2 regions of the Peptacetobacter sp. AB800 genome follow, and region 1 is predicted to be linked to the other one. Evidence: riboswitches for the same ligand, from Rfam matches in the RefSeq annotation. Region 1 holds a riboswitch; the other holds the start of a gene.
What was found. A riboswitch is a leader RNA that binds a small molecule or an ion and turns the genes downstream of it on or off. The one in region 1 is predicted to bind FMN.
Positions count from the first base shown of each region.

Region 2: another riboswitch for FMN. It lies ahead of ribD (bifunctional diaminohydroxyphosphoribosylaminopyrimidine deaminase/5-amino-6-(5-phosphoribosylamino)uracil reductase RibD); the one in region 1 lies ahead of ACK2WN_RS00885 (ECF transporter S component).

Region 1 covers NZ_JBLOUI010000001.1:185,211-192,078, reverse strand. The annotation lists gene ACK2WN_RS00910 (histidinol-phosphatase HisJ family protein) at 1-470, opposite strand, end outside; gene ACK2WN_RS00905 (response regulator transcription factor) at 781-1,500, shown strand; gene ACK2WN_RS00900 (histidine kinase dimerization/phospho-acceptor domain-containing protein) at 1,475-3,883, shown strand; gene ACK2WN_RS00895 (cyclase family protein) at 4,039-4,683, shown strand; gene ACK2WN_RS00890 (heavy-metal-associated domain-containing protein) at 4,787-5,002, opposite strand; FMN riboswitch at 5,155-5,298, shown strand; gene ACK2WN_RS00885 (ECF transporter S component) at 5,467-6,117, shown strand; gene ACK2WN_RS00880 (putative heavy metal-binding protein) at 6,439-6,765, opposite strand.
Region 2 covers NZ_JBLOUI010000060.1:1,461-8,328, forward strand. The annotation lists gene ACK2WN_RS11470 (hypothetical protein) at 1-40, shown strand, start outside; gene ACK2WN_RS11475 (low molecular weight protein-tyrosine-phosphatase) at 59-520, shown strand; gene ACK2WN_RS11480 (hypothetical protein) at 543-845, shown strand; gene ACK2WN_RS11485 (flavodoxin family protein) at 911-1,528, shown strand; gene ACK2WN_RS11490 (response regulator transcription factor) at 1,674-2,417, shown strand; gene ACK2WN_RS11495 (sensor histidine kinase) at 2,449-3,465, shown strand; partial or broken gene ACK2WN_RS11500 (glutathione peroxidase) at 3,690-4,046, shown strand; FMN riboswitch at 4,116-4,230, shown strand; gene ribD (bifunctional diaminohydroxyphosphoribosylaminopyrimidine deaminase/5-amino-6-(5-phosphoribosylamino)uracil reductase RibD) at 4,382-5,482, shown strand; gene ribE (riboflavin synthase) at 5,467-6,105, shown strand; gene ACK2WN_RS11515 (bifunctional 3,4-dihydroxy-2-butanone-4-phosphate synthase/GTP cyclohydrolase II) at 6,178-6,868, shown strand, end outside.

The DNA.
Region 1 (6,868 bases):
TAGTTATGGAAATTCTGAACAAGATAGTATATATTTTCAAAGTATAGTCTATAATATTCCGCCTCAGTTTTTCCGTTCTGGAAACTATGATCCCAAAGTTCTTTATTGTCTATTTCGTGAACAGACATTATGATAAAATCAAAAGGATATTTTTTTAATAACTCCTCATATTGTGGAATTGTGTGCTTTTGAACACCAAATTCAAGCCCAGTTTTTATAGATATCTTGTCTTTATAAAGCTCTTTAACTCTTTCTATCTCTGGAAAATATTTTTCAAAATCGACATTTAAAACCTTCCCCTCAACTTCTTCTGGTTTTAAATCTTTTAAATCGTATTTAACACCGTAATCTACATGGTCTGTGAAACAAATTTCTTTAATTCCAAGAGAAATTGCGTCTTTTACACATTCCTCCATTGGATAATTTGAATCGTCGCTAAATATTGTATGAGTATGGTAATCGCAAAACATAAAAACGCCCCCTTTTTTTCTGTAGTTATACTTTTAATTATATCACCGACAAAACTAAATTCAATATATAGAAACTCTTAAGAAATTCTTTAAAATTATACAAAGTCTATCTTTAAAATTATTCAATACAATATAATTAACAAAAGAGAGAAAGGAAGTTTGAGAGATGGAAAGGACTGAAAAGAAAAAATTAAAAAAGCCATTATCTATTTATATTAATAAAAATTATAGTAATAATAAAATTTCATCTAATAACTGCATACTGTTGTATAATTAAAGAGTAGAAATCATACGACAAAGGAGAAAAATTATGAACGCATATAACATATTAGTAGTTGAAGATGAAAAAGAAATAGCAGAGGCTGTTGAAATATATTTATTAAATCAGGGATACAATGTTTTTAAGGCTTTCAACGGAATGGAAGGCCTTAAGGTTTTAGAAAATGAAGAAATACATTTAGCAATCGTGGATATAATGATGCCAGTAATGGACGGGATAACATTCACTATGAAAGCTAGAGAAAATCACAATTTCCCGATAATAATGCTTTCAGCAAAATCTGAAGAAGTAGATAAGATAATGGGACTAAACATAGGGGCAGACGATTACGTTACAAAACCTTTCAAACCTCTTGAACTTTTAGCTAGAGTAAATTCTCAGCTAAGAAGATACACAAAATATATGAACATTCAAAAAGCGAGTAAAGCAGAAATTGAAGCTGTGAATGAGAACATATATACAATAGGAGGGCTTGAATTAAACGACGATACAAAAGAGGTTTCTGTTGACGGAAATCCAGTAAGACTGACTCCAATAGAATTTAAGATTTTAGGATTGCTTATAAAAAATCCTGGCAGAGTATTTCCAGCGGAAGAAATTTATGAAAGAGTTTGGAATGAGGCTGCGATAAACACAGATACCGTAATGGTACATGTAAGAAATATAAGAGAAAAAATAGAATTGGATCCGAAAAATCCAAGATACTTAAAGGTGGTGTGGGGAGTTGGATACAAAATTGAAAAAATCTAGAGATGATAAATCAAAGAAAATATTAGCCAATATAGTAGTACTTATAGTGTTGTTAATTTCCTCATTGGGAATGTTGACGACGTATAGAAATATATCGGATAAATTTACAGTAGAAGAACAGGTTTTAAATAGTGAAACAGGAGCAGACTACTTCTTAGGTCAGATTTATCCAATGTATTGGGATTTGAAGAATGCAACTGAGAATAAAGCAAACCCTTCAGATGTCTTCTTAACAGAAGATGCAATAAAAAATGCTCTTGAAAATGCAGATATAGATTTAGGTACTCCAGAAGAATTGACAGATGCAATAAATGAAAATGGAGATGTAATACTGAATAAAGAAGCTATTAAAGAGGATTTTAATGAAGCGTTCGAAAATGATATGGATTACGCTGAAATAGCTCTAAATGCAGCTAACAAACCTGTAAAGTACAACGTATTCAATAAAGAAAATAAAAAGACAATCGGAAACGAAAAAAACGACTTAGAATTTATCAAAAATAAATCTTTAGCTCAACTAGGTTCAGGAATGGAAGAGTATCAGGTTAAAGAAAGAATGGATGAAATAAATAGAAAATATTTATTCTACATGGTTTTAGACTTTGATAAAGATGGAAATTATAGCTTTAAAGCACTTCATGGGATAGATGCAGATAAATGCCAGACTGTTATGGACAACACAGTACAAAGCTGGAATGTAAGAAGTGCAAATTTATATAAAAAATATACAGATGGATCTTTAAAATATAAATTGCCTCCTATAAAAAATGCAACATTTACAATAGGATTAACAAAAGAAGGAGCAACTCAAATAGTTAATGCTCCATATAATTCAAGTATAAATAACTACAATGGAATTTACCATCTTCTATCAGGAGATAAGATGCATACATTAGGACAGATGACTATGGTAGCTGTTTTAATAATGTGTGTATACGCTTTAGTAGGATTCCTACTACCAAATTCAATAAGAAATGATGTATTTGCAATGGGTAGCGTGATAAAAGTGCCTATAGAAGTAATAGTGATACTTGTATCTTTAATAGCTTCAGCATTTGTAGCTATAAACCCATTACAGCTTATAGATATTAGCACATCAGATTCATTAGAAAATCTACTTATGCAGATGCTTCCTATATCAGCGACAACAGCTTCGTGGGGAGTAGTAATAGGAAATATTGGATACTGGATGATATTATTTGCACTATTCTTAATGGGCGGTATATATCTAAGAGATATGATTGCTAAAGGAGATAGAAGAGTAATATTCAACTCTTGTATAGCAATAAGAGTAGTAAAATGGATGATTTCAAAAGTTAAAATATTCTTTAATTGGATGAACAACTTAGATTTAAAAGACGGATATGAAAAATTCATATTGGCAGCATTAGGAGTAAACTTCCTAGCAATAGCAATCTGTTCTGCAATTTGGGGATTTGGTATAATCACAGGAGCTATATACTCTGTAATACTTTACATTTTAATAAAGAAAAAATTTGGCAAAGTATTAGAAGACTACAATAAACTAGAAACAATAACTAAAGATATAGCAAATGGCGATTTTGGATCAGTTCCGGAAGAAGATTTAGGAGTATTCAATCCAATAAAAGAAAACCTAGAAAATATAGAAAAAGGTTTCAGTGCAGCAGTTAGTGAAGAAGTTAAGAGCCAGAAGATGAAAACTGAGCTTATAACTAATGTTTCACACGATTTAAAAACTCCACTTACTTCAATAATAACTTATGTTGACCTTCTTAAAAAAGAGGGAATAACAGAAGAAGAAAGACAGAAATATCTTGATACTATAGATAAAAAATCAAATAGATTAAAATTTCTTATTGAAGACTTATTTGAAGTAAGTAAGGCTACAAGTGGAAATGTTAAAATGAATCCTATGAAGGTAGATGTTGTATCTTTAATAAAACAGACTTTAGTAGAACTTGAGGATAAATTGAATGCAGCCCATTTAGAAGTTAAGGGTAATTTCCCAGAAGAAAAGGTGATACTAGAATTAGATAGTATGAGAACTTTCCGCATATTCTCTAACTTAATATCTAATATCTCGAAATACTCAATGCCATACACTAGAGTATACATAAATGTTAAGAGAGATGCAGAAAATACAGAGATAGAGTTTAAAAATATTTCTGCAGAGGAATTAAACGGAGATGTTGAAAATCTAACAGAAAGATTTGTTAGAGGGGATAAATCGAGAAATACTGAGGGAAGTGGACTTGGGCTTGCAATAGCTAAGAGCTTCACAGAGCTTCAGGACGGTAAGATGAAGGTAAGCTCAGATGGAGATTTATTTAAGGTAGTGCTTACTTTTAAGAATGAGAGAAATTTAAAGAAAGAAGAAAGTAAGCAGGAAAGTAAAAATTAAATAAGTTGTTTTAGAAAAGTAGGATGGCGATTATCGAATAAGTGATGAGCTTTGAGAGATAATTTGTTCATCCTACTTTTTATTATATAATTAAAAATTTTGTATATGATATAATTAAAATGATAATCAAGCTAGAGTATTAAGAGGTGAAGAGTATGAAAGCAATAGATTTAACTTATACAATAAAAGAAGAAATGACAGTTTTTCCAGGTACAGAAATGCCAAAGTTAATTAACACAAGTAATTATGAAAAAGATGGTTTTAGGGAAACTTCTATTAGTATATATTCTCATGTAGGGACTCACATGGATCCACCAGCACATATATATCCAGATAGAACGACTTTAGACGAGTTTCCTGCGAACCAGTTTATAGGAAAAGGACTTGTGATAGATTGTAGAGATTTAAATGAAGGCGAGGATATTACATTAGACTGTATTTTGAAATACGGTAAAAAAGCTGAGAAAGTTGATTTTTTATTGTTCAACACTGGTTGGGATAAATATTGGGGAACTGATAAATATTTTGGAGATTATCCATGTGTGAACGATGAAGTTTTAGATTATGTGCTTAATGGAAATTATAAAGGAATTGGATTTGATACGATAGGGATAGATCCTGTTTCAGATGAAAAACTTACAAGACATAAGAAGTTGTTTAAAGATAAGGATATTGTAAATATTGAAAATCTAAAAAATCTTGAACTTTGTGGAGATAAAATTTTTAATTTTAGTTGTTGTCCGTTAAAAGTAGAAAATAGCGATGGTGCACCAGTTAGGGCGGTTGCTTGGTTTGAGTAAATATATAAATAAAAAAAGAGCTTAATCTTGTATGGAGAAAAAGCTCTTTTTATTTATGATTAATTTAAATTGGTGAACTATGTTAGATTTTATAATTAATAGATTATGCTAAGAAACATTCTATAGGTTCAAATCCTTCTTCATCTATAGCTTCCATTAAAATTTCATCAGTTATTGATTCTTCTACGTCAACAGTTGCAGATTTGTCTTCTAAGCTAACTTCTAATACTTCTACACCATCTATAGCAGAAAGTGCTTCAGTTATTCTATTTACACAGTGCTGGCATCCCATGCCATCTATTTTTATTATTTTTTTCATATATTTATCCTCCAAGTTTTAATACTTAATATACCTAGTAGGGGTATAAATCACTATAATTTGATTATATGTTTGTTAGTCAATAAAGTCAATATGGTATTGATTTTATTTTTTATTTGTGTTAATTTAATAATAGACAACTGAATTAGTTAAGATGTCTTCAGGGCAGGGTGAGATTCCCGACCGGCGGTATAGTCCGCGAGCGTTTTTTTAAACGCAGGAATTGGCATAAGTTCAATTCAGGATTTGGTGAAATTCCAAAACCGACAGTATAGTCTGGATGAGAGAAGATGTGTTAATAATTATCTATTAGTTAGATTTTTTATTGTGCAAAATAAATCCTATTTAGGTTATATTTTACATACTAATAATCAAAAGATATTTTTATAATAGAGAGTTACAACACCTGAAAGACACTTAGTCTATCAGGTGTTTTTTATTTTAAATTTTAGGAGTGATGAAAGATGATGGAAAGCAAGACAAAAACAATGACAAGGGTGGCAATGCTTAGTGCACTGGCATTTGCAGCGGTATTATTCATAAGAATACCAATGGTATTATTCTTAGAGTATGATCCAAAGAACGTAATTATAACAATAGGTGGATTTATTTGGGGACCGTTCATGTCATTGATGGTAGCAGTAGTAACAGCGTTTATCGAATTTTTAACTATAAGTGAAGATGGAATAATAGGACTTGTAATGAATATAATTTCTATTTGTGCGTTTTCTTGTACTGCAGCTTTTATATACAAAAAAGATAGAACTTTAAGAGGTTCTATAATAGGTTTAGTAAGTGGTACAGTACTTCTTACAGTTGTTATGATGTTATGGAACTACTTAGTAACACCAATATATATGGGAATTCCAAGAGCAGAAGTTGTAAAACTTTTAGTTCCAGCGATAATGCCATTCAACTTAATAAAAGGTGGAATAGACTCAGCAATAATTTTATTAATATATAAACCAATAGTATCAGCACTTAGAAGAACAGTGTTAAAATCAGAAGCTAAAGATGCACCAAAAATGATAGTACATCCAGGTGTAATGGCTGTAGCGGTATTAGTAATAGTAACATGTGTAATGCTAGTACTAGCAATGAAAGGAATAATATAATATAGCAAAGAAGAGGGTATAGCAAAAACACTCCAGGCTTCGACGCCATGCCCATATATGTAACACATTTATATGTTGCATGGCGTCTGTAGATTGTCGTAGTTTTTGCTATAACCCTCTTCTTTTATACAATAAATTATTCCAACGAAAAACTTATGAAGAATGTAAATAGTTTACAAAAAAGGTTGCTACAAATTTTGTAACAACCTTTTTCTGTATAATTAAATTTTATTAAGTTTAAATTTGTTTTTAGCTTAACCTGTAAGTAAGTATATAAGATGAAGCCTGGAGCAAGGAGCAGTTACACTCTTGCCCTTTCTCTTATATTCTCTCTATTACTACTGCTGTTCCAGATACTGTTACCATTAGCATTCCATTGTCAGCACCTAGTACTTCATAGTCTGTGTCAACTCCAACAACTGCATTTGCACCTTTTGCAGCTGCTCTTCCTTCTAATTCTTCAAGAGCTTTTTCTCTGGCATTTTTTAATTCGTCTTCGTAAGAATTTGATCTTCCACCGAATATATTAGATAATCCAGCTGCAAAGTCTTTGAAGAAGTTAACCCCTGAAACAACTTCTCCGTAAGTTATTCCTTTATACTCAACTATTTTGTATCCCTCTACTGATGGTGTTGTAGTTACTATCATAATCTTGTCCCCCTTTTATAGGTAAAATTTATTTTGATTTTAACCAAATTATATTAATTTTGGTTTATTTATATATTCTATGGAAAGAAGAAAATTCCTTTGG
Region 2 (6,868 bases), on a different contig from region 1:
GCAGCTAGATATTTATATCGATTTAAAGAAAATGAAATAATTTGAAGGGAGAAGTCCAATGATAAATGTAATGATGGTTTGCCATGGAAATATATGTCGTTCAACTATGGCAGAATTTGTTTTAAAGGATATGGTAGAAAAAGAAGGATTAGCAGATAAATTCCACATAGAATCTTCAGCGACAAGCAGAGAAGAAATTGGAAATCCAGTACACCATGGAACAAGAAAAAAACTAGCAGAAGTTGGGATATCAACTGCTGGAAAATATGCAAGACAGATAACAAAAAAAGACTACAAAGAATTCGACTACATACTAATAATGGATGATATGAACAGAAGAAACCTAAAAAGAGTAGTTGGAGAAGATGTAGACAACAAAGTATACAAACTACTTCATTTTGCAGGAAGTGAAAGGGATATAGCAGATCCTTGGTACACAGGGAACTTTGATGTTACTTACGATGATGTAATGGAGGGATGTAGTGCTTTCCTAGAATACTGCAAAAAGAACGAATTGTAGTAGTTAAAGAGAGAGAATAGTTATGAGTTCGATAAAATACGAAATAATAAATTTACTAGACAGACAGGATTTAAAAGAAGAAGCAGCAAGTTGGTTTAGCTCTAAGTGGAGAGTGCCAAAAGAAGCATATTTAGAAAGTATAGAAGAATGTTTTACAGGAGAAAGTCCGGTTCCTCAATGGTATGTAGCAATTGAAGAAGGAAGAATAATCGGTGGATTGGGTGTTATAGAAAATGACTTCCATGATAGAAAAGACCTTGCTCCAAATGTATGCGCTGTATTTGTTGAGGAAGAAAAACCTTCTAGAATGTATATACATAGATAAACAAGTTATATAGTGATAAATAAAGTTATATAATATAGTTAGAAACTTATAAAAGGGGTGTTATTATGAAAGTATTATTAATAAACGGAAGTCCACACGCAAATGGATGCACATACACAGCTCTTTGCGAAGTGGAAAAAGAATTAAACAAAAGCGATATAGAAACAGAAATAATCCACGTCGGAAACAAGGACATAAGAGGATGTATCGCATGTGGAAACTGTAGAAAAAATGGTAAATGTGTATTTGATGATATGGTCAATGAAGTAGCTCCAAAATTTACAGAATGTGATGGAATTGTTGTAGGATCTCCTGTATATTACGCATCTGCTAATGGAAATCTAATATCATTTATGGACAGATTATTCTACAGCAATACTTGTGACAAGACTATGAAGGTAGGAGCAGCTGTTGTATCTGCAAGAAGAGGAGGATGTTCATCTACATTTGACGAATTAAACAAATACTTTACAATAGCTGGAATGCCTGTAGCATCAAGTCAGTATTGGAATAGTGTGCATGGAAACACACCAGAAGAAGTATTAAAAGACGAAGAAGGACTTCAGGTTATGAGAACTTTAGGTAAAAATATGGCATTCTTAATTAAGAGTATTGCTTTAGGTAAAGAAAAATATGGATTACCTGAAAAAGAAGCTAAAGTTGCTACAAACTTTATAAGATAATTAATAAAAACAATACGATAACACAATGATAAAAGCTGGGTAAAAAATTACTCAGCTTTTATTTTATATTTATGAAATAGATAATTAAAAGAAATATTGTATCATCTTAAAAAAGAAGTTATCATTAAAATAAGAGGTGATAAAAATGCATTTAACAAACGAACATAATATGGACGTATCATCAAGAATGTCTTTAGATGACAACTCATTAGATATATTTATAGTAGAAGATGACTTTGTATTAGCCAAAGAAATAAAATTGCGGTTAGAAAAATACGGATACACAGCGCAAACTGTGGTAGATTTACAAAATATAACAAATGAGGTACTTATTGCAAATCCAAAACTAATTTTAATGGATATTAACCTTCCATATAAAGATGGCTTCCAATGGTGCAACGAGATAAGAAGATTTTTAAAAGTACCGATAATATTTATCTCATCAAGAGATAGTGATATGGATATCATAATGTCTATAAACATGGGTGGAGATGACTACATTGTAAAGCCATTCTCAATACAACTATTAATTGCAAAGGTTCAAGCAGTTTTTAGACGTGCATATTCATACAATATTACTGTTGATAAAGAAATTATAAAAGTTGGAGAAATAACACTTAACATAGCTGATGGAACGGTTATAAAGGATGGAACAGTTGTAGAGCTTAGCAGAAATGAATTTAAAATTTTACACATACTTATGCAAAATGCAGGAAATATTGTCAGCAGAGATGAGATAATGGATGCACTTTGGAGCACAGATGAATTTATTGGCGAAAATACGCTGACTGTAAATGTAACCAGACTTAGAAACAAACTAAAATCACTTGGATTAGTTGATTATATTAAGACAAGAAAGGGACAAGGTTATATAATAGAAGACATATAGGATAATAGAGAACTTTTTGAGGTGAAACAAAATGAAGATTAAAGATTACTTAAAAAGCAATAAGAGTTACATTCTTTTATATGTATTATTTATAATCTTATTCAACGTAAATGTCTACATAGATCCAGGAATAGAAATGGGTAGGGAGAGTCTAATATATCTGAATTTAATATTCGCACTAGCATTAATAGTATTTATAGTGTATGATTTTTTCAAAAAGAAGAGAGAATTTGATAAAATTTTAGATACTATTAAGGTAATAGACGGCGTTGATGTCGATGAAGAATTTAAAGATGGAGTAGATAAAGAACTTATAAGGCAGATAAAAGATGAGCATATATATTGGATGAACAAGCTGGATAAGATAGAGGACGAGTTAAAAGATGCCAATGACTATATGACAGACTGGATACATCAGGTAAAAATACCAATCTCAATACTAGAAATTATGTCTAAAAGAGTAGGGGATGCTGAAATTTCAAAGAATATAAACAGAGAAATAAAAAGAATAGACTCCCTTGTTGAGCAGGCATTGTACATAATAAGATCTGGAGAATATAGCTCAGATTTTTCTATTGAAGAGATAGAAATAGACAAAGTAATAAGAAGTGTAATAAAAAAGAACAGATACTTATTTATATATAATAAGTTAGAAATAGATATCAAAGAAACTGGATTTTCTGTGTATACAGACAGAAAATGGATATCCCATATTATTGAGCTAATAATAGACAATGCGTGCAAGTATTCTCACAAAGGTGGAAAGATAGAAATATACCAAGAGCAGCGTGAAAAATCTAGGGTTATCCATATAAAAGATTATGGAGAAGGAATAGATAAAGTAGATTTGGATAGAATATTTGAAAAAGGATTTACAGGAAAGAACGGAAGAAATAGATTTAAATCTACAGGAATGGGACTTTATATCGCTAAAAAAATACTTACCGCACTTGGAGATGACATAGAAGTTAAATCTGTTGAAGGTGAATTTTGTGATGTTTCGATAATATTCAACAAAGGACACGATTTCTTTAAAGTTATGCAATAAAAGTAAATTATAGTAATAAACAATAAATATATAGATAAAATTGATTGTTGGTCATATATACGGGTATCTATTAAGTAAGCAATCAAAAGATGGGGGATATAAAAATTATGAGTATATATGATTATAAAGTGAAAGATATAGATGGTAATGAAGTTGATATGAGTGAATTTAAAGGAAAAATACTTCTGATATTAAATTCAGCTACAAATTGAGGCTTCACTAAACAGTATGAAGCTCTGGAAGAGCTTTACAAAAAATATAAAGATGAAGGATTTGAAATATTAGATTTTCCTAGTGACCAGTTTGGACAGACTCCGGGCACTGATGCTGAAGTAAAGCAGTTTGGAATTGATAAATATGGTATAACATTTAGACAGTTTTCTAAAATAGAAGTAAATGGTGAAAATGAAGAACCTTTGTTTACATATTTAAAAGGACGGAAAACAGGTCTTGGTGGGAAAAATATTAAATGGAACTTTACTAAATTCTTAGTAGATAAAGACGGAAATATAATAGATAGATTTCCACCAATGATGAAACCAGAAAAATTAGAAAAGAAAATAAAAAAATTATTAAAATAAAAACTTCTAAAATTATTTTTTATTGACAAATAAAAACTTTAATAATATAATTAAAGTTAATTGAATAAGAACTATCTTCAGGGCAGGGTGAAATTCCTTACCGGTGGTAAAGCCCACGAGCTGCAAAGCATGATTCGGTGTAATTCCGAAGCCGACAGTAAAGTCTGGATGAAAGAAGATGAAAAGTACTATTTATTATATATTATAGTTTTATTTGCTCTGGAATGAATTAATCATTTCAGAGCTTTTTTAATTTATTTAGATAATTTTAGCACTTTTAAATGTCTTGGATAGCATATTATTCAAGACATTTTTTATTTTTAGGAGGTGTTAAAATGTGTGAATGTAAATATATGCAATTGGCATTAGAAAATGCAAAAAAAGGTGTAGGATTTGTTAATCCTAATCCTATGGTAGGAGCAGTTATTGTCAAAAATGGAAAAATTATAGGTGAAGGATACCATAAAAAATATGGTGGTCTTCATGCAGAACGAAATGCATTGAATAATTGTTCAGAAAATCCTAAAGATGCTACCATGTATGTAACTCTAGAACCATGTTGTCATTATGGAAAAACTCCACCATGTACAGATGCAATAATAGAAAATAAGATAAAAAAAGTAGTTATTGCTAGTCTAGATCCAAATCCTAAAATGTCTGGTAAAAGTTTGGATATATTAAAAAAACGGGGAATAAAAGTTGAAAAGGGGCTTTTAGAAAATGAAGGCGATAAATTGAATGAAACTTTTAGAAAGTTTATAACAACTAAAAAACCATTTGTATTATTTAAGTATGCTATGACAATGGATGGAAAAATAGCTACTAAAATAAATGAATCTAAATGGATTACAGGTGAAGAAGCTAGATTAAATGTACAAAAAACTAGGCATAAATATTCGGGAATAATGGTTGGAGTGGATACTGTAATTATAGATAATCCGATGTTAAATTGTAAGATAGAAAATGGACTAAACCCAATTAGAATAATATGTGATACAAATCTAAGAACACCTATAGGATCAAAAATAGTATCTACAGCAAAAGAAATACCTACAATAATCGCAACTTGTTCAGATGATGAGATTAAAAAAGAGCAATATATTGAAAAAGGATGCGAGATTTTACAAATTAAAATAAAGAAAAAAAAGATAGACTTACAAGATTTGATGTCTAAATTAGGAGAAAAGAAAATAGACAGTATACTTCTTGAAGGAGGTGCAACTTTAGCATGGAGCGCTTTTGAACGGGGAATAGTAGATAAAATACAAGCATATATAGCTCCTAAAATATTTGGTGGAAATGGAAAAACAGCAGTATTAGGAGAAGGGATTGATTTTCCTAAAGATGCAATAATGCTAAAAAATAGTGAAATCTTTAGATTTGGAGATGATTTTATGATAGAAAGTGATGTGACTTATAAATGTTCACAGGAATAATAGAGGAAATAGGAAATATTGTATCGATTAAAGTTAATGGTGATTCTAGGAAATTATTTATAAAAGCAGATAAAATATTAGAAGATGTGCACAGAGGTGATAGCATAGCGGTAAATGGAATTTGCCTTACTGTTACAGAGTTTTCTGATTCAGAATTTTCAGTCGATGTAATGCATGAAACTATGAAAAGAACTTCCCTAAATAAGTTAAAAACAAATAGCAAAGTTAATTTAGAAAGGGCAATGGCTGCAAATGGAAGATTTGGAGGTCATATAGTAAGTGGCCATATTGATGGGACTGGAATAGTTAAAAATATAAATAAAGATAGTAATGCGATATGGTACACAATTGAAGCTGATTTAAAAATTATGAAATATGTGGTTGAAAAAGGCTCTATTACTATAGATGGAATAAGTTTAACAGTGGCTAATGTTAGAACAAATAGTTTTGATGTCTCAATAATTCCACATACTCTAGAGAACACTATCTTAGCTTTTAAAAAAATAAATGATATTGTAAATATTGAGAATGATTGCATTGGAAAATACGTAGAAAAATTAATGAATAAAAATAAAAAAGAATCAAATATAAATAGAGAATTTTTATTAAGAAATGGATTTTAGAAGTATTTATTAATAAACTATTTTTAGATTAGGAAAGATATTTTAATAATTGGAATTTTTAAGGAGGGAAAAATGATGAGATTTGAATCAGTAAAAAAAGCAATACAGGATTTAAGAGAAGGGAAAATTATACTTGTAACAGATGACGAGAACAGAGAAAATGAAGGTGATTTAATCTGTGCAGCTGAGTTTGCTACAACAGAAAATGTAAATTTTATGGCAAGTTATGCAAAAGGTCTAATATGTATGCCTATGTCAAAAGAATTAGCTAAAAAATTAGATTTACCACCAATGGTAACTCATAACACAGATAATCACGAAACAGCATTTACAGTATCAATAGACCATGTAGACACAGCTACAGGAATATCTGCTGTTGAAAGAGGATTAACTGCTAGAAAATGTGTAGAAGATGATGTAAAACCAGAAGATTTCAGAAGACCTGGTCATATGTTTCCTCTGATAGCAAAAGATAATGGAGTGTTAGAAAGAGATGGACATACTGAAGCAACAGTTGATTTTATGAAATTAGCCGGACTTAAAGAATGTGGACTTTGTTGTGAAATTATGAGAGAGGACGGAAGAATGATGAGAACAACAGAGTTAAAAAAAATGGCAAAAGAATATGGATTAACATTTACAACTATAAAAGATTTACAAGACTACAGAAAAACATATGATAAATTAATTGAATGTGTTTCAAAAGTAAAAATGCCCACAAAATATGGAGAGTTTATGGCTAGTTGTTACATAAATAAATTGA